DNA from 2 places in the Halalkalibacterium halodurans genome. Region 1 is predicted to be linked to the other one. Evidence: a T-box and tRNA genes for the amino acid it is inferred to sense, from the RefSeq annotation. Region 1 holds a T-box; the other holds one or more tRNA genes.
What was found. The T-box of region 1 lies ahead of thrS (threonine--tRNA ligase). A T-box ahead of a tRNA ligase gene usually reads a tRNA of that ligase, here a tRNA-Thr.

Region 1 (9,986 bases):
AATTGCGGGTCACTGGGCACGGAAAAAAGTAAAGACGGTGACAGAAGCGATGACATTGGCAAAAGAAGAGCATCGAAAGCTGGAAACATGGAAAAAGCAAGACAGTGCAAAGACATCAGGGAAAACAACGGTGAAAAAGAAAAATCCACGCCGTGATCAGCTGCCGAAATGGCTCATTGAGGAGGAGAAACGCCTACAGGAGCAACAGTCGGCGGTCCGCGAGAATCTTGGAGCAAGCACCATGGATTTAGACGAAGAGCGACGTCGTTTTGAGCGACTGATGGAAGAACGACGCCAGCGAAAACAATGGAAGGAGGAAGGGTAGATGGAATCCATTCAATCATCGCTGAAACACATGACGGGCAACCGTTCATTTGAAAAGCAGTTTACGCAACTAAAAGAGGCGGTTTTTCGCAGCCCACATGTTCAGTTGTTTCTGGAGGAACACCCTTCCTTATCCCCTATAACACTTGAGCAAGGTTTGTCTAAGCTGTATGAATACCAAAAAGAGCAAAGCCACTGCGCACATTGTCCTGGGCTTCAAAAGTGTCCAAATTTGATGAAGGGTTACCAACCGACCCTCTACGTTGAGCGTGATAGCCTTGAATTAAGCTATTCCCCTTGTCCGTTAAAAGAGGAGGAGGAGCGAGAAAAGAAAAAACGTTCTCTTATCCGGTCACTCTACATTCCGAAAGAAATTCTCGAAGCGAAGTTTGACGACGTAGAAAGCGAACCAGGACGTTCGATTGCGAGTCATCGCGCGCTCGAATTTGCACTCTCAGCGAAGCCAGGTGAAGATGGGATGGGGCTTTATCTTTATGGGAAGTTTGGGGTCGGGAAAACGTTCTTGATGGGGGCGATCGCCAACGAGCTAAAAGACCGTGGGATCGACTCAACCATCGTCTACGTTCCTGATTTTTTTCGAGAGCTAAAACAATCGATTGGAGACGGAACCTTCCAGCAAAAGCTCGATTTTGTCAAAAATGCACAAGTGCTCATTTTTGATGACATTGGAGCAGAAACGATGACAAGCTGGGTTCGTGACGATGTACTCGGTGTCATTTTACAATATCGGATCATGGAGAAGCTTCCTACACTATTCACGTCAAACTATGACTATGATGAGTTGGAGGAGCATTTAGCTTACAATGATAAAAGTGGTACGGAGTTATTAAAGGCAAAGCGTGTCATGGAGCGCATTCGTCACTACACAGTTTCTGTCATGGTTCAAGGACAAAATCGCAGGGAACATCAGTCGTGATTCTCCAGGCAAACTATGATAGTATGAAGCTAGTAGACTTTCAAAATCTGGGGGTTTTTTGATGAGTATTGACGGAATCTTGGAGCGTGCTGTGAACGGAGAACGTCTTTCAATGGAAGATGCAGTGAAGCTATATGAAAGCGATGAAGTAGAAAAAATGGGCGCAGCCGCCAATCAAATCATGTTAAAATGGCACCCCGAGCCAATAACAACGTTCGTTATCGGACGGAACGTGAACTATACAAACTTTTGCGATACGTACTGTCGCTTTTGTGCGTTCTACCGCGCACCTGGTCATAAGGAAGGCTATGTCCTTGACGATGAAGTCATTTTTAAAAAAATCCAAGAAACCATCGATGTGGGCGGGACAGAAATTCTCATGCAAGGTGGAACGAATCCTGATTTAACAATCGATTATTACACCGATTTACTTAGAAACATTAAAGAGCGATTCCCGAACATTTGGATGCATTCTTTCTCTCCTGCAGAGGTGTGGAAAATTGCAGAAGTATCGAGCATGTCCGTCGAGGAAGTCCTGCGAGAGCTACATGAGGCCGGGCTCGATAGTATGCCAGGAGGCGGGGCTGAAATTTTAACCGAAGAAACGCGCCTCCGTGTCAGCCGTCTTAAAATAACATGGGAACAATGGATCAATGCAATGAAAGCGACGAAAAAAGTCGGCATGCACGGAACCGCAACGATGGTTATCGGTTTTGGCGAATCCTTTGAAGAACGAGCGCTTCACTTACAGCGTGTTCGGGATGCCCAAGATGAAACCGAGTGCTTTACTGCCTTTATTTCATGGTTATTCCAGCCTGAAAATACGGGAATGTACAAAACGAAAAAGCTTACCCCGCGTGATTACTTAAAAAACGTGGCCATATCTCGGCTGTTTCTCGATAACATTCCGAATTTCCAATCGTCATGGGTAACGATGGGGCCAGAGGTTGGAAAACTATCGCTTCAGTATGGTTGTAACGATTTTGGCAGTACGATGATTGAAGAAAATGTCGTATCAGCTGCTGGGACGACCCATAAAGTCAATACGAACAAAATTTTGCAATTGATCCGCGAAGCGGGAAAAATTCCTGCTCAACGGACAACAAGCTATGAAATCATCCGTACGTTTGAAGACAAGGAAGCGGCAGAAAAAGATTTCGTCATGCAAAATTAACTGATAAACCTCCACCTGCATAGCAGGTGGAGGTACAGCCCCTTATGCATTAGCATGCGGGACTTAAGTGAAAGGGGCAGCTTCGGCTCGGCAATCGCAGAGTTTTCCTAACGTAAGATGGATTAAAGTATCTGGATTTCGCAATAGGATATGGCGAAAAGCTAATTTTTCCTTATCCTGAAATGAAAAGGATCTGCTTATGCTCGGTAACTGGCGTTTTAGGCCAGAACCGAGCTTTTTCCACTTTAAGGATGTTGCCTTCAAAAATAGTTCAGAAAACGATCCTTCTATCATTAAAACTACGGGCGGGATGCTATGTTTTTCTAAGGCTTCAGTGGATAGGAGAAACGATCTGATGTGGCAAGGCTGCTTCGTTCGCTAAAGAACGGCAAGAAAAGACGAAAAACAATCATCATGTTTTAAGTCCCCTGTCATAGGATGGGAGTAGAGTCTGTCTACAAGCAAAGAGTTGAGCATACGTTAACCAAAGAAGGACCGGTTGACCCTCTGAAAGCGGAGGATCTTACGAAGATGAAAGGAGGCGACCGGTAGGATCAGAGGGGAATAAGGAGGAGTCACGTTGATTTCGATTCATTTTGAAAAAGCACATGATTGTCATCAACTGTTTCAGCAGTTGCAAGGCTACTTAACAAAGTACGCGGAACTCGGGTTGAAAGGAGGAATAGAAGCGGGCGGGGATGAGACGCTCTATGTGAATTATGAAAACCAGTATGTGAACTTTTATGATTCTTTTCAACCGTTACTAGCGTCCATCTTTACCGATTATGTCATTAGCACAAAGGAAGAAGAATGGCTTCTCGACATTATCGAGAACATGTTTTATTTCACAGATGAAGAAGAGAAGGAACAAATTGTGGCGATTGCCCGCTCGATACTAGAAGGAGATTTGGAAGACATGCCATCCTTGTCCATGTTTACGAATCGCCGTGAGTATATTTATCAAGCTTTCTCCAAGCATATAGAAGAGAATATGACGTTTTACTATGATCCGTTTTTAACGTTCAGGTTACGTGAGTATGGGGAATTGCTCATTGATTGTGTCGAGCTGGCGATTGACGAATATATGATGGAGCAAGAATACCAAAGCATGGTCGAGACCCTTCGCCAATTCATTCACTCCCGTATACCAAAACGTGGCGTCATCTACGCTGTTTACGACGAGCGGTTTCATTTTTACGATGAGCACTTTCGCTTAATTTCCACGGACGAAATCGTGTATGACCTCAAGGAAGAGCTAGTATTTGAACATGGTTTAAGCGTGGAGGAGATGGTCATAAGTCCGCTCGTGAGCATGCTTCCTGAAACGGTAAAGGTGTTCACAAACGATGAAGAGCACGGCGTGATTTTAACGCTGCAGGCAATCTTTCAAGAACGCCTAAAGGTGTTTCCACTAAAGGACTCCCCTCATCAACATCGAGAGGAGTAGCTGTTACCGGTAGTATCTAGCTGTCTGTGGATCATTTCAAATAAAATGTTTGAACAGCCCTTGATTTTCTCATCATCCCTCCCTATAATACTACATATCAACAAGATAGCATTCGTTAAATGGTTATGATGAGGACATGGGTTCCATGGACGGTTTTTAGAGAGGGGAGGGTTGGTGCAACTCCCTAACTCGAAATGGTAACTTACCACCTCTGAACTGCAGCAGGGAACGATGGTCTAAGTATCTGCTGCCGGCATAAATGTCGTTATGAACAATCTTGAGCTGCAAAACGGGAATGCTTTTCGTTTTGTAGGAACAAGGGTGGAACCACGAGTAACACTCGTCCCTTTTTTGGGGATGAGTGTTTTTTGTTTCTCATCATACCTGAACGCGAAAAAATGAAAAAGGAGTTGACAAAAATGGCTGACATGATCAACATTACGTTTCCAGATGGAGCTGTGAAGGAGTTTCCTAAGGGAACGACGACCGCAGAGATTGCTGGCTCGATTAGTCCGGGATTGAAGAAAAAAGCGCTGGCGGGGATGCTTGACGGCACCTTGCTTGATTTAAATACACCGATTGAACAGGACGGAACGATTACGATTGTTACTCCAGAAAGTGACGAGGCCTTAGAGGTTTTGCGCCACAGTACAGCCCATGTGATGGCTCAAGCGCTTAAGCGTTTATTTAAAGACCGAAATGTAAAGCTCGGGGTTGGACCTGTCATAGAAGGTGGATTCTATTATGATGTTGATATGGACGAATCGCTTACACCTGAAGATTTACCGAAAATCGAAAAAGAAATGAAAAAAATCATCGGGGAAAACTTACCGATTGAACGCGTCGTTGTGAGCCGAGAGGAAGCGCTCGCTCGCTATGAGGAAGTTGGCGATCCTTACAAAATTGAACTGATTAATGATCTTCCAGAAGATGAAACGATCACCATTTATGAGCAAGGCGAGTTTTTCGACCTTTGCCGCGGTGTCCACGTGCCATCAACAGGCAAGCTTAAAGAATTCAAGCTGTTAAATCTTGCAGGCGCTTATTGGCGTGGGGATAGCAGCAATAAAATGCTGCAACGTATATACGGAACAGCTTTCTTTAAAAAGGCGGATCTTGACGAACACCTTCGCCTGCTAGAAGAAGCGAAAGAGCGGGATCATCGCAAGCTAGGAAAAGAGCTAGGCATTTTTGCGCTATCCCAAAAAGTAGGTCAAGGCTTGCCGCTATGGTTACCAAAAGGCGCAACCATTCGCCGGATTATTGAACGCTATATTGTGGATAAGGAAGAAAAGCTAGGTTATCAACATGTGTATACCCCTGTTCTTGCAAGCTCTGAGCTTTACAAAACATCAGGGCACTGGGATCACTATAAGGATGATATGTTTCCGACAATGGAAATGGAGAACGAAGAGCTCGTGCTCCGCCCGATGAACTGTCCGCATCATATGATGGTCTATAAAACAGAAATGCGCAGCTACCGCCAGTTACCGTTACGGATTGCGGAGCTTGGGCTTATGCACCGATATGAAATGTCTGGAGCTGTTTCGGGACTGCAGCGGGTGCGCGGAATGACGTTGAATGATGCCCATATTTTTTGTCGACCGGATCAGATTAAGGATGAATTTGTTCGTGTCGTTCGCTTGATTCAAGCCGTCTACGAAGATTTCGGGCTTAAGAATTATTCATTCCGCTTATCGTATCGTGACCCTGAAGATAAAGAAAAGTACTTCGACGATGACAACATGTGGAATAAAGCGCAAGGAATGTTAAAAGAAGCGATGGACGAGCTAGAATTAGATTATTTCGAAGCGGAAGGCGAGGCGGCCTTCTACGGACCAAAGCTTGACGTCCAAGTGCGCACAGCGTTAGGCAAAGATGAGACGTTGTCGACGGTCCAACTCGACTTTTTACTTCCTGAACGTTTTGATTTAACTTATGTTGGAGAAGACGGACAACCACATCGCCCAGTCGTTGTACACCGCGGCGTCGTGTCGACGATGGAACGATTTGTTGCCTTTTTGTTAGAAGAATATAAAGGGGCCTTCCCGACGTGGCTTGCACCTGTTCAAGTACAGGTCATTCCTGTTTCGCCTGAAGCTCATCTTGATTACGCGAAAAACGTACAAGAGACTTTACAGCAAGCAGGAATCCGTGTTGAAATTGATGAGCGCGATGAGAAGATCGGCTACAAAATTCGTGAAGCGCAAATGCAAAAAATCCCTTACATGCTCGTTCTCGGGGATAAGGAAGTGGAAGCAAATGGGGTAAATGTCCGGAAATATGGAGAAAAGGACTCTTCCTCTATGGGCTTGGACGAATTTGTTCGCCATGTGGCACGTGAGGCAAAAAAATAGGGGTTGCAACTGGATAAGCAATTCGATAGAATAAAACAGGTCACGCATAAAAAGATCAGTTGACACCTCTATAGGATTATGATAAAGTTAACAAGAAAATTGATACTGGACTCAAAGCAAGAAGGAGCGCCCGCTTCTCACCTGATCGACGCACAGCGCAGTTGGCAGGTCTACATGTAATAATGTCTCATGATGACAAACATGAGTGTGGGCGTCGTATGCCCACACTCTTTTGTGTTGGAGACGATGCTTTGGAGAACGTCTTTTATGGCGCTTTTCCATGCTTTGATCTCGTCCTGGAAAAACCTTTGGAGGTGGCTCATTATTAGTAAAGACATGCTGGTCAACGAAGGAATTCGCGCTCGCGAAGTGCGTCTTATTGGTGCAAATGGTGACCAAATTGGCGTCAAGTCAAAAGCAGAAGCTTTGGATATGGCTCGTAACGTGAATCTAGACTTAGTTTGTGTGGCACCGAACGCAAAGCCGCCGGTATGCCGTATTATGGATTACGGAAAATACCGCTATGAGCAGCAAAAGAAAGACAAGGAAGCTCGTAAGAAGCAAAAGACGATCAACGTGAAAGAAGTTCGTCTGAGCCCAACGATTGAAGACCATGACTTTAATACGAAGCTTCGCAATGCACGCAAGTTTCTTAGCAAGGGAGACAAGGTAAAAGCAGCGATTCGTTTCCGCGGACGTGCCATTACCCATTCCGAAATTGGGCGTAATGTTCTTGAACGCCTTGCCAAAGAATGTGAAGATATTGCGATCGTTGAGGCAAAGCCGAAAATGGAAGGTCGCAGTATGTTCTTGGTACTTGCTCCAAAGACGGACAAGTAAGCTGCGACAGAAATGATTTGAAGGAGGAAGTTCAGTTATGCCAAAAATGAAGACTCATAAAGGCGCTGCGAAGCGTTTTAAGAAAACAGGATCTGGGAAACTCAAGCGTTCCCACGCATTTACAAGCCACTTGTTCGCGAACAAGTCTCAAAAGCAGAAGCGTAAATTGCGTAAATCTGCGATCGTTCACTCTGGTGACTTCAAGCGTATTCGCGAAATGTTAACGTACAAAAAATAATTGATTCGGTTCAGATAGAAGGAGGGTTTTACGATGCCAAGAGTAAAAGGCGGTTATGTCGCTCGTCGTCGTCGTAAGAAAGTATTAAAGCTAGCAAAAGGTTATTTCGGTTCTAAACATACACTTTTCAAGTCCGCTCAAGGACAAGTAATGAAATCTTTACAATACGCTTACCGTGATCGTCGTCAGAAAAAGCGCGATTTCCGTAAGCTGTGGATTACACGTATCAATGCAGCTGCTCGTTTGAACGGTCTTTCTTACAGCCGTTTAATGCACGGGTTAAAGCTTGCAGGAATTAACGTGAACCGTAAAATGCTTGCAGATCTAGCAATCAACGACGAAAAAGCATTTGCACAACTTGCTGAAAAAGCAAAAGCAAGCTTAAACAACTAATGAATACTGGCGCAGTCAACTCGTGGCTGCGTCTTTCTTTTTCATTGGAAGAAGGAGAAACGAAGCTACATGTCTTCGTTTTCGAAGGAGGCTGTACAGCTAGTGGGAGAGTTCCTGTTCGTTTTTTTTCTCTACGTAGGCAGTTTAACGGTAATTGGCTTTGCGGTCATGGGGCTTGATAAACAGAAAGCAAGAACGGGAAGATGGCGAACCCCTGAAAAAACGCTCTGGCTCATTGCCTTGCTAGGCGGTTCGATCGGTGTCTTTGCGGGAATGAGATATTTCCGACATAAAACAAAACATGTTTCTTTTTCAGTCGGACTTCCTCTTTTAATCGTTGTCCAGCTTATGATCCTAGCCTACATCTTTTATGACACTCGTTCATAGACTAACTATGTCAAGAAAGGGGGCCCTTATGGAAGAGATGTTCGAAACATCATTGAGAGTAATTGAACAAAGTGGGTGGTTGGCCCCTGTTCTCTTTATCATGCTTCATGTGTTTAGACAAGTCTTTTTCATTCCTGTCATCATCATTTGTCTCGTAGGTGGTTATTTGTTCGGATCTTTTTACGGTTCACTATACTCCATTATCGGTTTAACAGCCACGAGTGCCCTCTTTTACGGGATTGTCCATGGTTTTCCTCGTTTCTTAGCCAAAGTGAGTCAGTTGAAAAAGCGGTTTTTAGGAGAAAAAGAGAGCTTGAGCCTGCCGCAAATGATGCTGCTTCGTATCGTGCCATTTATTCATTTTCACCTTGTGTCCCTTTATGTGATGGAGACACGTCCAACGTTTCGGGAGTATATGAAAATATCGTTCTACTTAAGTATGCCACCTGCTATCATTTATACATTGTTTGGCGATATGATTCATGAATTACCCCTTGTAGGAACGGTCGTGTTTGCGTTGTTCATTGGGTTACTCTGTTTTATGGCACGAAGAAAAGAACAGCGCTACGCATGGCAAGAGTTTTTCAAAGCGTAAAAATCCTGTGGTTCTTGCTCCACAGGATTTTTACGTTCCCTAAGGCGAAGGGGTAGGTGGTTGTTCGTCGGTCTTTTTGAGAAATTCCTTCACGGGGCTTTTCCATTCGATTCGAGCCGTCGGATAGCGTAACAAAATTTCTTCTTCAATAAAGCGGAAGTCTTGACGCTCCAATCCTTTTAGCCGATCAGTCGAGCGAGCCCATACATAAATCGATACGATTTCGAAAGAGGTTTCTGTCGTCCCTAAATACTTCTCTCCTTCAAACATGACACCTTTATAAGTAATGAGAAAATTTTTCCTTACTTCTTTTTCGTCATCATAAAAGAAAAATTGATGGCGATCATGAGCTTGCTCTAACTTTCGTTTTGGGTGAAACAAATAGCGAATCGCAGAGTAGATTAAAATGATCAAAGCGATTAAGATCAGAAGGCGAAACGCAATCACCATAGGCTGCTTCTCCTTTCGTCAGCTTTGTTTTCAAAGCCGAAAAACAAACATAGGTGCTTTTATTATAAAATATACGGATGAGCTCTGCTATGGGTTTCACTTTTTTTCAACCAAATGGCTCATGCCCTGATATAATGAAATTAATTGAATCAATGAGAGGGGATTATACGTGAACTTGAACAAACTTTTTACGCTGCAACAAACGCTTAACGAACGGATTCAAACAGAGCACGGCTTGACGGGATACGACTTGTTCCATGAGCAGCTTCTTGCTTTAAAGGTAGAGATTGGTGAACTGGCGAATGAAACACGCTGCTTCAAATACTGGAGTAAGAAGGGGCCATCCCCAACAACCGTCATCTTAGAAGAGTATGTGGATGGTCTTCATTTTGTCCTTACACTTGGACTGACGCTACGAATGACCGATGTTGAAATCAAACAGATGGATCATGAGACAAACACGTTAACCGAGCAGTTCCTCCTTGTGTTTCGCGCGATTTCAGAACTAGAGCAGTCACGAACAGAACAGGCGTTTCGAACGCTTTTTAGTCACTACATCGCTTTAGGAGAAAAACTAAACTTCTCAACGGTAGAAATAGAAAAAGCGTATTTAGATAAAAATAAAGTGAACCATCAGCGACAAGATGAGGGCTATTAATTTGATTTTAAAATAATTTGAGTCCCGAAACATTTTTCGTTTATACTAGAGAGGCAGGTGACTGCTTCTCAGACTTATACATAGGAAATCAAAGGTTAAAGGAGGAACATATTCATGGCACAATTAGACGAACGATTGCAGATGTTAAAAGAACTTACTGACGCAAACGGTATTCCAGGGAATGAA
Region 2 (9,986 bases), 2.1 Mb from region 1:
GTGACCGTTAACGGTATCCAAACGACAACCGGTAAAGTTGCAACTTTATCGCGCCATGTCGGTTATGTCTATCAAGATTTTGAAAACCAGCTCGTCCGTCCGACCGTCCTTGATGATGCCAGTTTTCCTGCTTTGAACTATGGCTTTGAAGATTACATCGACCGCGGTAGGAAAGCATTGGATCTAGCTGGTCTCCATGTGGATCCAAACGAATTCATATGGCAGCTTAGTGGTGGGCAAAAGCATTTGCTTGCCTTAGCAAGTGTACTCTCATTGGATCCAGACATCATTATCGTCGATGAGCCCATTGCTCAATTAGATCCGGAACACGCCCGAGAGTTTTACCGCTTGTTGCACTCATTAAACAAGGATCATGAAAAAACGATTATCGTCATTGAACACCATACCGAGTTTATTGCTGACTATTGTGACCAAGTCGTGTTGATGGATGGCGGGCAAGTTCTTTGGAAAAAACAAACCGACGAAGCTCTACAAGAAGTAGATGAATTGCTAACTAGACACATTTATCCACCTCAAGTCACTGAAGCAGCATACAAGCTAGGCCATTATGAAAAAAAATGGAGATGGCCGATCACTCTTGATGAAGCTGCTTCATTTTTCTCAGATGAAAAGCTGCGGAAACATCGTTCATGCTCGAATATCGAAGATGCTCCTAAAGAAGAACTTCTTATTTCCTTCAACGATGTGAGCTTTTCCTATAAAACATTAACGAGACAGCGCAAGCAAGTTTTACAAAATCTCTCTTTATCCATCTATAAAGGTGAAAACATAGCTCTTGTTGGCAATAACGGTGCTGGAAAATCTTCATTACTTCGGTTAATAACCGGGTTAAGCAAACCAGACAGTGGGAGCGTACAAGTTCTCCATCACGACACAAAAAAGATTGCACCTGAACAGCTAGCCGATGTAGTCGCGTACATTTATCAAAACCCAGAAGATATGTTTATTGAAGATTCAATCAAAAAAGACATTAGCTTTTTTCTAAAAGCAAGAAAGCGAGAAGCATGGGAAGGGAAAGTGGGGCAACTCCTTGCTGACTTCAGCTTAACAGAGCTAGCCAATCGTGACGGCCGACTACTAAGTGGCGGTCAGCAACGTCGCGCCTCTCTTGCTATTGGAGTTGCAATGGAGCCTTCGATCATGTTACTAGACGAACCAACTGCCAATTTAGACATAGCGACAAAAAAAGACATCCTGAACGTATTACATCAGGTAAAAGGCCAAGTGGATACGGCGATCATCGCAACTCATGACATGCAACTTGTCGCAGAATGGGCCACGCGCATCATCGTTTTACATGAAGGAACGGTTCTTCATGATGGAACACGTGAATCTGTTTTTACTGATGAGTACTTATTAAACCGCGCGGGCTTACAGCAGCCACAAATTTTACAACTTAGTCAGCGCCTTGGAATGCCCCCTACTTATTCGGTGAATGAATTCGTTACTTATAGACAGCGAAAGGAGAAAATCTTAGCGCATGGAATATTCCCGTAAACTGCTCGATAAGTTGTCAGTCGAACAGTTAAAAATTGAGCTTTTGCGTACGGCCTATGGAAACGGTGATACATTTATCGCCAAGCTTGATCCACGCACATTGTTTATTTGGTATTTATTTTTTGGCTTTGCCCCATGGTTTATTTATGACGAATCTATCTTATTTAGTTTGTTTCTGTTGATGCTGGCAATGACGATTAATAGTAAAGTAAGTCCGTTGATTCTTTTTATTTTAGGTATTGGGCTCATGAGTCAAGCTGGGTATTTGTTCGTGGTCTCGTGGTTTTTTGGAGGAAATCTAGAGACGATTGTGCCACTAATGACGCTTACGTTAAAATTGGCGATCATTTCACTAGCAAGCATTGTCGTCTTTAACTCAATGGATCCGGAAAAGCTTAGCGATGGCTTTTTGAGTATCGGCATGCCCGGCCATGTATCATTCGCCATTTCATATGGGTATCGAATGCTTCCTAATTTGATGGAGGAGTATCATCAAATCTTCCTTTCTTTCCGTCTGCGTGGGAAAGCACCAGAGACAAGAGGTTTTCTTTACATTCGTTCCATCATCTACTTTATGAGAATCGCCGTTAGATCGTTTTATCCCCTCATTTTGAGTAGTGCTAAAAGAGCACGAACGACCGTGGAAGCGCTAGAGACAAAGGGGTATTCAGAAGCATTGTCCTCACAAAAAGTGAAAAAAATTAAGCTAAAGCACTTACACTTCGGCTGGCGAGACTACTGCTTCCTCTCCTTTTCGATATTGTATACGTTGGTTGTTTTTATTATTTTTAAAGGAGTAATAAAATGAGAATTGATTTCCATACGCATATGAAGCTATCCAAAAAAGCGCCTTTTGATTTAGCGTTCGTAAAAGAGATGGCATCAGAGGCAAAAAAGGCGGGACTGGACGCCATTTGTTTAACTGAGCATTTTAATACATTAAGGTTTGACGAGATTTATGAACAATTCGATCGACATTTTCCGTATGTTGATCACTATTACGATGTAAATGGATTAAAAGTTTTTCCCGGAGTAGAAGTCGATATTCAAGAGACAGGCCATATTTTACTAGTGGGGACACGTGAATCGGTTCTTCAGCTTCATCACCATTTAAAAGAGCATAAAACGGCAGATTCTTTTATTTCCTTCAGGCAACTTTTAAACGTAGCGGATCTTTATAACATGCTTAAAATAGGAGCTCACGCTTTTCGAAAGAGCACGCCTCTTCATCATTTGAGTGAAGATTTGCTAGAAAGACTGGACGCATTGGATTTAAATGGGAAAGACTTACATGCCAATGGAATTGCTGAAACGAAGGATGCGATTACACAACTAGCAAATCATTTGCATCTACCGGTAGTCGCTGGTAGTGATACACACCATCATTTTCAATATGGATGCACGTACAATGAATCAACAATGGATGTTCAATCCATAGCTGATTTAAAACGAATGATCCGAACAGGAGCCTATCGCCTCGCGATCTCGCCGTGCCTTCATGATAAAGTAAAAGCAGCCTCAGCCATTAAAAAGCTTTTGAAGAGTCAAATCGTGGTTTAGTCCATAATAACAAAAAAGGGTTCTTAGTCAAATGTTGGGGTGGCATAGGAGGGCGAGCCCCTCTTATCCTACCCCGAATGTTTGATGTTTGAATTGATGATGCAAGAGAATACGGTTTCGCAAGCGATCATAACGCCGAAAACCAAAGGCATTTCTCTTAATCACCTTCGTTTGATTATTCAGTCCTTCAATAAAACCATTGTTTAAGCCAAACGCGAAGCTATTCAAGATCTCGGTCTGCCAGTTCTTCAGCGTCTGAATGGCTTGGTGGAACTCCTTTAACGGGCTCGCCTCCACTCTTCGGTAAAAGGCGTAGAGCCCTTGTTTCACCTCGCTCATTCGTCCTTCCCTTCCTTGCATCTTCGCTTCTTGATACCACTGACGAAAATGTTCTTTTAGCTCATACGCTTCCCTTAAATCAGGGGATAGCTCTAGGTACCGCTCCACCTTCTTCTTTTGCTTATCATCCAGTCCTTCTCTCTCTTTCTGAAACAGATGTTTGATCCGTTTACATCGTTTTCGATGATACGGATGGAACGCTTTTTGCACTCGGCGGCGAACCTCTTCCAGAGCCCAGTAGATGTAACGACAGAAATGGAACGGATCCCCAATGATGAGCGGGTGGCCTAAGGCCTTTTGAACAGCCGACTTGAAGGTATAACTTAGATCCATCACGACTGTTTTCACATGATGACCCTTCTCTTGAAGATATCGTTTAAGCGTATCGGCTTTACGATCCGGTAAGATATCCAGTGGCTTCCGTGTATCTGCATCCGCAATGATCACTTGATATTTCCCCGCATTCGTATCCCCTTTGTAATCATCAATCGCAATCCGAGGAGGAAGGTGATCCACCTTCTTCACGAGGGGGGCCGCCAATTGATCAAACCGGCGCATGGCAGTTGTCACGGACGTTTGGAATTGATTCGCTGTGTCCGTAAAGTTCTTCCCTTGAATGAGCCGTAAGCGAAACGCTTGATTCCATTCCACTGTCTGACGCTGATATCGCTCTACAAAACAGGCTTTCTCCGCAAACCGCTTCCCGCATCTGCACGCGTACCGGCGCTTTCGATAGAATAGATACACCCACCGTTCAAAGAGCTTGAGATGTTGAACTTTTTGGATGCGGTAATCATGGATTCTCTCGGTTCTCTCCCCGCAGGATGGGCAACGATGAGGCGTTCGCGGCATTTCTACATGGAGCGCGATAAAGCCCTCTCGTTCCTCCATCTTTGTGACCTTCACACCTTTTAATCCGGGCAAATCCATGGTAAAATTCATCGTACACGCAGCTCCTATCCTTTCTTTGTTTCTAGGCAATTCAAGGATAATGGATAAAGGAGCCTGCGTGCATTTTTTTTGCCCTCTTTTGTGCAAAAACCACAACATTTATTGTAGAGCCTTTTTTTGCCCTCTTTTGTGCAAAAACCCCAACATTTATTGTAGAGCCCAAAAAAGAGCATTGGATCATCCAATGCTCTTTGTATGTACGTATATATAGAAATGGCGCGCCCGAGAGGAGTCGAACCCCTAACCTTTTGATCCGTAGTCAAACGCTCTATCCAATTGAGCTACGGGCGCAAAGCTTGTCTAAAATGGTGCCGAGGGCCGGACTCGAACCGGCACGGTAGTCACCTACCGCAGGATTTTAAGTCCTGTGTGTCTGCCAATTCCACCACCCCGGCAAGGAATTACGTGGAAAGATCAAAAAAGGCGGCACCCGGATTCGAACCGGGGATAAGGGTTTTGCAGACCCGTGCCTTACCACTTGGCTATGCCGCCAAAGCTTTGGAGCGGAAGACGGGATTCGAACCCGCGACCCCCACCTTGGCAAGGTGGTGTTCTACCACTGAACTACTTCCGCTTATTGGCTGGGCTAGCTGGATTCGAACCAGCGCATCACGGAGTCAAAGTCCGTTGCCTTACCGCTTGGCTATAGCCCAATATCAAAACTAATGGGGCGACTGATGGGAATCGAACCCACGAGTGCCGGAGCCACAATCCGGTGCGTTAACCACTTCGCCACAGTCGCCACACTGAAATGATAAATTGGCAGGGGCAGTAGGAATCGAACCCACACCGGAGGTTTTGGAGACCTCTGTTCTACCGTTAAACTATGCCCCTATGAAAATAAATGGTGGAGGGGGACGGATTCGAACCGCCGAACCCTGAGGGAGCGGATTTACAGTCCGCCGCGTTTAGCCACTTCGCTACCCCTCCATTAAGGAACAATATCTATGATACCGAAAAATCATCATATCGTCAATGGAAAAATGGTGCCGGCCAGAGGACTTGAACCCCCAACCTACTGATTACAAGTCAGTTGCTCTACCAATTGAGCTAGACCGGCACAGATGGTGGCTCGGGACGGAATCGAACCGCCGACACATGGATTTTCAGTCCATTGCTCTACCGACTGAGCTACCGAGCCTTATGTATAATGGCGGTCCGGACGGGACTCGAACCCGCGACCTCCTGCGTGACAGGCAGGCATTCTAACCAACTGAACTACCGGACCTTATTGGTTGCGGGGGACGGATTTGAACCGCCGACCTTCGGGTTATGAGCCCGACGAGCTACCAGACTGCTCCACCCCGCGTCGTTATAAAGTATATGGATGATGTTTTTTCTAAGAAGCAGGACCTCTCCTCTTCTTGCTTTCTCACAGACGCCATCATGCGTCGAGGTTACTCGTTGCTTTCTCGGCAGAAGTTTCGCTCATTGCTCCACCCCGCGTCGTTATAAAGTATATGAGTAATTTTCTTAATGAGTGAATGGTGGAGGATGACAGGATCGAACTGCCGACCCCCTGCTTGTAAGGCAGGTGCTCTCCCAGCTGAGCTAATCCTCCAATACATAAAGGACATAAAGTCCTAAAGAAAGAATGACCCGTACGGGATTCGAACCCGTGTTACCGCCGTGAAAGGGCGGTGTCTTAACCACTTGACCAACGGGCCACGGTAATTTATCTGGCGGAGAGCGAGGGATTCGAACCCTCGAGACGGTTTGTCACCGCCTACACGATTTCCAATCGTGCTCCTTCGGCCAACTCGGACAGCTCTCCGTGGCTCCACAGGTAGGACTCGAACCTACGACCGATCGGTTAACAGCCGATTGCTCTACCACTGAGCTACTGTGGAACATTAGTTGCTTGGCAGCGTCCTACTCTCGCAGGGGCAAGGCCCCAACTACCATCGGCGCTGAAGAGCTTAACGACCGTGTTCGGCATGGGAACGGGTGTGACCTCTTCGCTATCGCCACCAAACCTTTCTACGTCAGATGATCGGCGAGCTTTTTTGTCAGCTACGCTTGTTCCTTCCTGTCACGTATGTTGATATACGCTCAGTTCGTCACTCGCTTGCTTCCGCAAATCTCTTGATCCTCTTTGTAGATAGTTACGGCTTCCGATCAACGTCGCATTTTGGTGTCATCTTCACTCCTCCAGATCCTCACGTACCGTGAGTACACTCCGGTCTGTCGTCGCTCGATTCCTAAAACTGCTCGTTTCTCGAAACCCTTTTCTTTGGACGTAAGAGAATAATCTCTTGATCACGGCTTCCGATTAACGTCGCATGGTGCGATGTTGTATCGAAGCTTCTTTGGAGAACAAGATTCTCTCAAAACTAGATAATGGGACGCTTCTCGAGTTCGAGACGTTGCTTTTGATTTGTTTTTGGATAAGTCCTCGACCGATTAGTATCTGTCAGCTTCACGTGTCGCCACGCTTCCACACCAGACCTATCAACCTCATCATCTCTAAGGGGTCTTACTGGATTTACTCCATGGGAAATCTCATCTTGAGGGGGGCTTCATGCTTAGATGCTTTCAGCACTTATCCCGTCCACACGTAGCTACCCAGCGATGCTCCTGGCGGAACAACTGGTACACCAGCGGTGTGTCCATCCCGGTCCTCTCGTACTAAGGACAGCTCCTCTCAAATTTCCTACGCCCGCGACGGATAGGGACCGAACTGTCTCACGACGTTCTGAACCCAGCTCGCGTACCGCTTTAATGGGCGAACAGCCCAACCCTTGGGACCTACTTCAGCCCCAGGATGCGATGAGCCGACATCGAGGTGCCAAACCTCCCCGTCGATGTGAACTCTTGGGGGAGATAAGCCTGTTATCCCCAGGGTAGCTTTTATCCGTTGAGCGACGGCCCTTCCATACGGCACCGCCGGATCACTAAGCCCGACTTTCGTCCCTGCTCGACTTGTAGGTCTCGCAGTCAAGCTCCCTTTTGCCTTTGCACTCTACGAATGATTTCCAACCATTCTGAGGGAACCTTTGGGCGCCTCCGTTACTGTTTAGGAGGCGACCGCCCCAGTCAAACTGCCCACCTGACACTGTCCCTGAACCGGATCACGGTTCGAGGTTAGAATGTCAATACCGTCAGGGTAGTATCCCACCAGCGCCTCCACCGAAGCTAGCGCTCCGGCTTCCAAGGCTCCTACCTATCCTGTACAAACGGTACCAACATCCAATATCAAGCTACAGTAAAGCTCCATGGGGTCTTTCCGTCCTGTCGCGGGTAACCTGCATCTTCACAGGTACTATAATTTCACCGGGTCTCTCGTTGAGACAGTATCCAAGTCGTTACACCATTCGTGCGGGTCGGAACTTACCCGACAAGGAATTTCGCTACCTTAGGACCGTTATAGTTACGGCCGCCGTTTACTGGGGCTTCAATTCAGAGCTTCTCCCGAAGGGATAACCCCTCCTCTTAACCTTCCAGCACCGGGCAGGTGTCAGCCCCTATACTTCGCCTTGCGGCTTCGCAGAGACCTGTGTTTTTGCTAAACAGTCGCTTGGATCTTTTCACTGCGGCTCTCTCGGGCTTGCACCCTATCAGAGCACCCCTTCTCCCGAAGTTACGGGGTCATTTTGCCGAGTTCCTTAACGAGAGTTCTCCCGAGCGTCTTAGAATTCTCTTCTCGCCTACCTGTGTCGGTTTGCGGTACGGGCACCTCTCACCTCGCTAGAGGCTTTTCTTGGCAGTGTAGGATCAGGAACTTCGGTACTATCATTTCCCTCGCCATCACAGCTCAGCCTTCACGGAAAGCGGATTTGCCTACTTTCCAGCCTAACTGCTTGGACGCGCATCTCCATCAGCGCGCTTACCCTACCTTTCTGCGTCCCCCCATTGCTCAAACGGTGAGGAGGTGGTACAGGAATTTCCACCTGTTGTCCATCGCCTACGCCTTTCGGCCTCGGCTTAGGTCCCGACTAACCCTGAGCGGACGAGCCTTCCTCAGGAAACCTTGGGCTTTCGACGGAGGGGATTCTCACCCCTCTTTTCGCTACTCATACCGGCATTCTCACTTCTACGCGCTCCACCAGTCCTCTCGGTCTGACTTCGCTGCACGTAGAACGCTCCCCTACCACTCGCACCAACGGTGCGAATCCATAGCTTCGGTGATACGTTTAGCCCCGGTACATTTTCGGCGCAGAGTCACTCGACCAGTGAGCTATTACGCACTCTTTAAATGGTGGCTGCTTCTAAGCCAACATCCTGGTTGTCTGGGCAACTCCACATCCTTTTCCACTTAACGTATACTTTGGGACCTTAGCTGATGGTCTGGGCTGTTTCCCTCTTGACTACGGATCTTAGCACTCGCAGTCTGACTCCCGAGGATAAGTCATTGGCATTCGGAGTTTGACTGAATTCGGTAATCCGGTGGGGACCCCTAGTCCAATCAGTGCTCTACCTCCAAGACTCTTCCCTCGAGGCTAGCCCTAAAGCTATTTCGGGGAGAACCAGCTATTTCCGAGTTCGATTGGCATTTCACCCCTACCCACACCTCATCCCCGCATTTTTCAACATGCGTGGGTTCGGGCCTCCATTCAGTGTTACCTGAACTTCACCCTGGACATGGGTAGATCACACGGTTTCGGGTCTACGACGGCGTACTATTTCGCCCTATTCAGACTCGCTTTCGCTGCGGCTCCGCTTTTTCAGCTTAACCTTGCACGACATCGTAACTCGCCGGTTCATTCTACAAAAGGCACGCTGTCACCCGTTAATGGGCTCCAACTAGTTGTAGGCACACGGTTTCAGGATCTTTTTCACTCCCCTTCCGGGGTGCTTTTCACCTTTCCCTCACGGTACTGGTTCACTATCGGTCACTAGGGAGTATTTAGCCTTGGGAGATGGTCCTCCCAGCTTCCGACGGGGTTTCACGTGTCCCGCCGTACTCAGGATCCACTCTGGAGGAAACGAAGTTTCGGCTACAGGGTTGTTACCTTCTGTGACGGACCTTTCCAGGTCGCTTCACCTACTTCGTTTCTTTCTGACTCCGTATAGAGTGTCCTACAACCCCAAGAGGCAAGCCTCTTGGTTTGGGCTGTTCCCGTTTCGCTCGCCGCTACTCAGGAAATCGCATTTGCTTTCTCTTCCTCTGGGTACTTAGATGTTTCAGTTCCCCAGGTCTGCCTCCTCATACCCTATAGATTCAGGTATGGGTACCATCCCATTACGGATGGTGGGTTCCCCCATTCGGATATCCCCGGATCAAAGCTTACTTACAGCTCCCCGAGGCGTTTCGCCGTTCGTCGCGTCCTTCTTCGGCTCCTAGTGCCAAGGCATCCACCGTGCGCCCTTTCTAACTTAACCAAATAACGTCAGATTCTCTTCGTATCTCTTTGTCAGCTTCGGGATTTTCGGTCATGTTGCCTACAGGATGTAGGTACCAGGCGTTGTGACACGATGTCACGCCCTTAGCGTGGTTCCTTTTCCTATACGCTCCATTCCTCAAACCCTTGCTTCCTCGATCTACTTGAGACTCTTTGTTATTCATCAAAAGCGTCATGGAATTCTTGACGTCTCGTTCGTGAGTATTCTCCCTACAGGATGTAGGTTAAATACCCGGTGAACTCGATTTGCGTCATATAAGCTTCCAATGAGCATCG

Region 2: it has a tRNA-Thr gene. The T-box ahead of thrS (threonine--tRNA ligase) is inferred to sense a tRNA for this amino acid. The anticodon was not compared.

The regions. Positions count from the first base shown of each region.
Region 1 is NZ_CP040441.1:3,266,798-3,276,783, reverse strand. Features, by position in the region: gene FED51_RS15960 (replication initiation and membrane attachment family protein) at 1-325, shown strand, start outside; gene dnaI (primosomal protein DnaI) at 326-1,261, shown strand; gene mqnC (cyclic dehypoxanthinyl futalosine synthase) at 1,323-2,435, shown strand; gene ytxC (putative sporulation protein YtxC) at 3,016-3,882, shown strand; T-box leader at 3,999-4,233, shown strand; gene thrS (threonine--tRNA ligase) at 4,302-6,239, shown strand; ribosomal protein L20 leader region at 6,352-6,479, shown strand; gene infC (translation initiation factor IF-3) at 6,576-7,079, shown strand; gene rpmI (50S ribosomal protein L35) at 7,117-7,317, shown strand; gene rplT (50S ribosomal protein L20) at 7,351-7,710, shown strand; gene FED51_RS15920 (DUF1294 domain-containing protein) at 7,780-8,097, shown strand; gene FED51_RS15915 (TVP38/TMEM64 family protein) at 8,126-8,692, shown strand; gene FED51_RS15910 (hypothetical protein) at 8,732-9,142, opposite strand; gene FED51_RS15905 (dUTP diphosphatase) at 9,312-9,800, shown strand; gene FED51_RS15900 (M42 family metallopeptidase) at 9,915-9,986, shown strand, end outside.
Region 2 is NZ_CP040441.1:1,028,382-1,038,367, reverse strand. Features, by position in the region: gene FED51_RS05115 (ABC transporter ATP-binding protein) at 1-1,518, shown strand, start outside; gene FED51_RS05110 (energy-coupling factor transporter transmembrane component T family protein) at 1,502-2,326, shown strand; gene FED51_RS05105 (PHP domain-containing protein) at 2,323-3,078, shown strand; gene FED51_RS05100 (ISL3-like element IS651 family transposase) at 3,142-4,359, opposite strand; tRNA gene FED51_RS05095 (tRNA-Arg) at 4,583-4,659, opposite strand; tRNA gene FED51_RS05090 (tRNA-Leu) at 4,675-4,763, opposite strand; tRNA gene FED51_RS05085 (tRNA-Cys) at 4,790-4,860, opposite strand; tRNA gene FED51_RS05080 (tRNA-Gly) at 4,868-4,942, opposite strand; tRNA gene FED51_RS05075 (tRNA-Gln) at 4,947-5,021, opposite strand; tRNA gene FED51_RS05070 (tRNA-His) at 5,035-5,110, opposite strand; tRNA gene FED51_RS05065 (tRNA-Trp) at 5,129-5,202, opposite strand; tRNA gene FED51_RS05060 (tRNA-Tyr) at 5,214-5,298, opposite strand; tRNA gene FED51_RS05055 (tRNA-Thr) at 5,353-5,428, opposite strand; tRNA gene FED51_RS05050 (tRNA-Phe) at 5,434-5,509, opposite strand; tRNA gene FED51_RS05045 (tRNA-Asp) at 5,520-5,596, opposite strand; tRNA gene FED51_RS05040 (tRNA-Met) at 5,601-5,677, opposite strand; tRNA gene FED51_RS05035 (tRNA-Val) at 5,854-5,929, opposite strand; tRNA gene FED51_RS05030 (tRNA-Glu) at 5,964-6,035, opposite strand; tRNA gene FED51_RS05025 (tRNA-Ser) at 6,049-6,142, opposite strand; tRNA gene FED51_RS05020 (tRNA-Asn) at 6,144-6,218, opposite strand; rRNA gene rrf (5S ribosomal RNA) at 6,228-6,343, opposite strand; rRNA gene FED51_RS05010 (23S ribosomal RNA) at 6,752-9,690, opposite strand.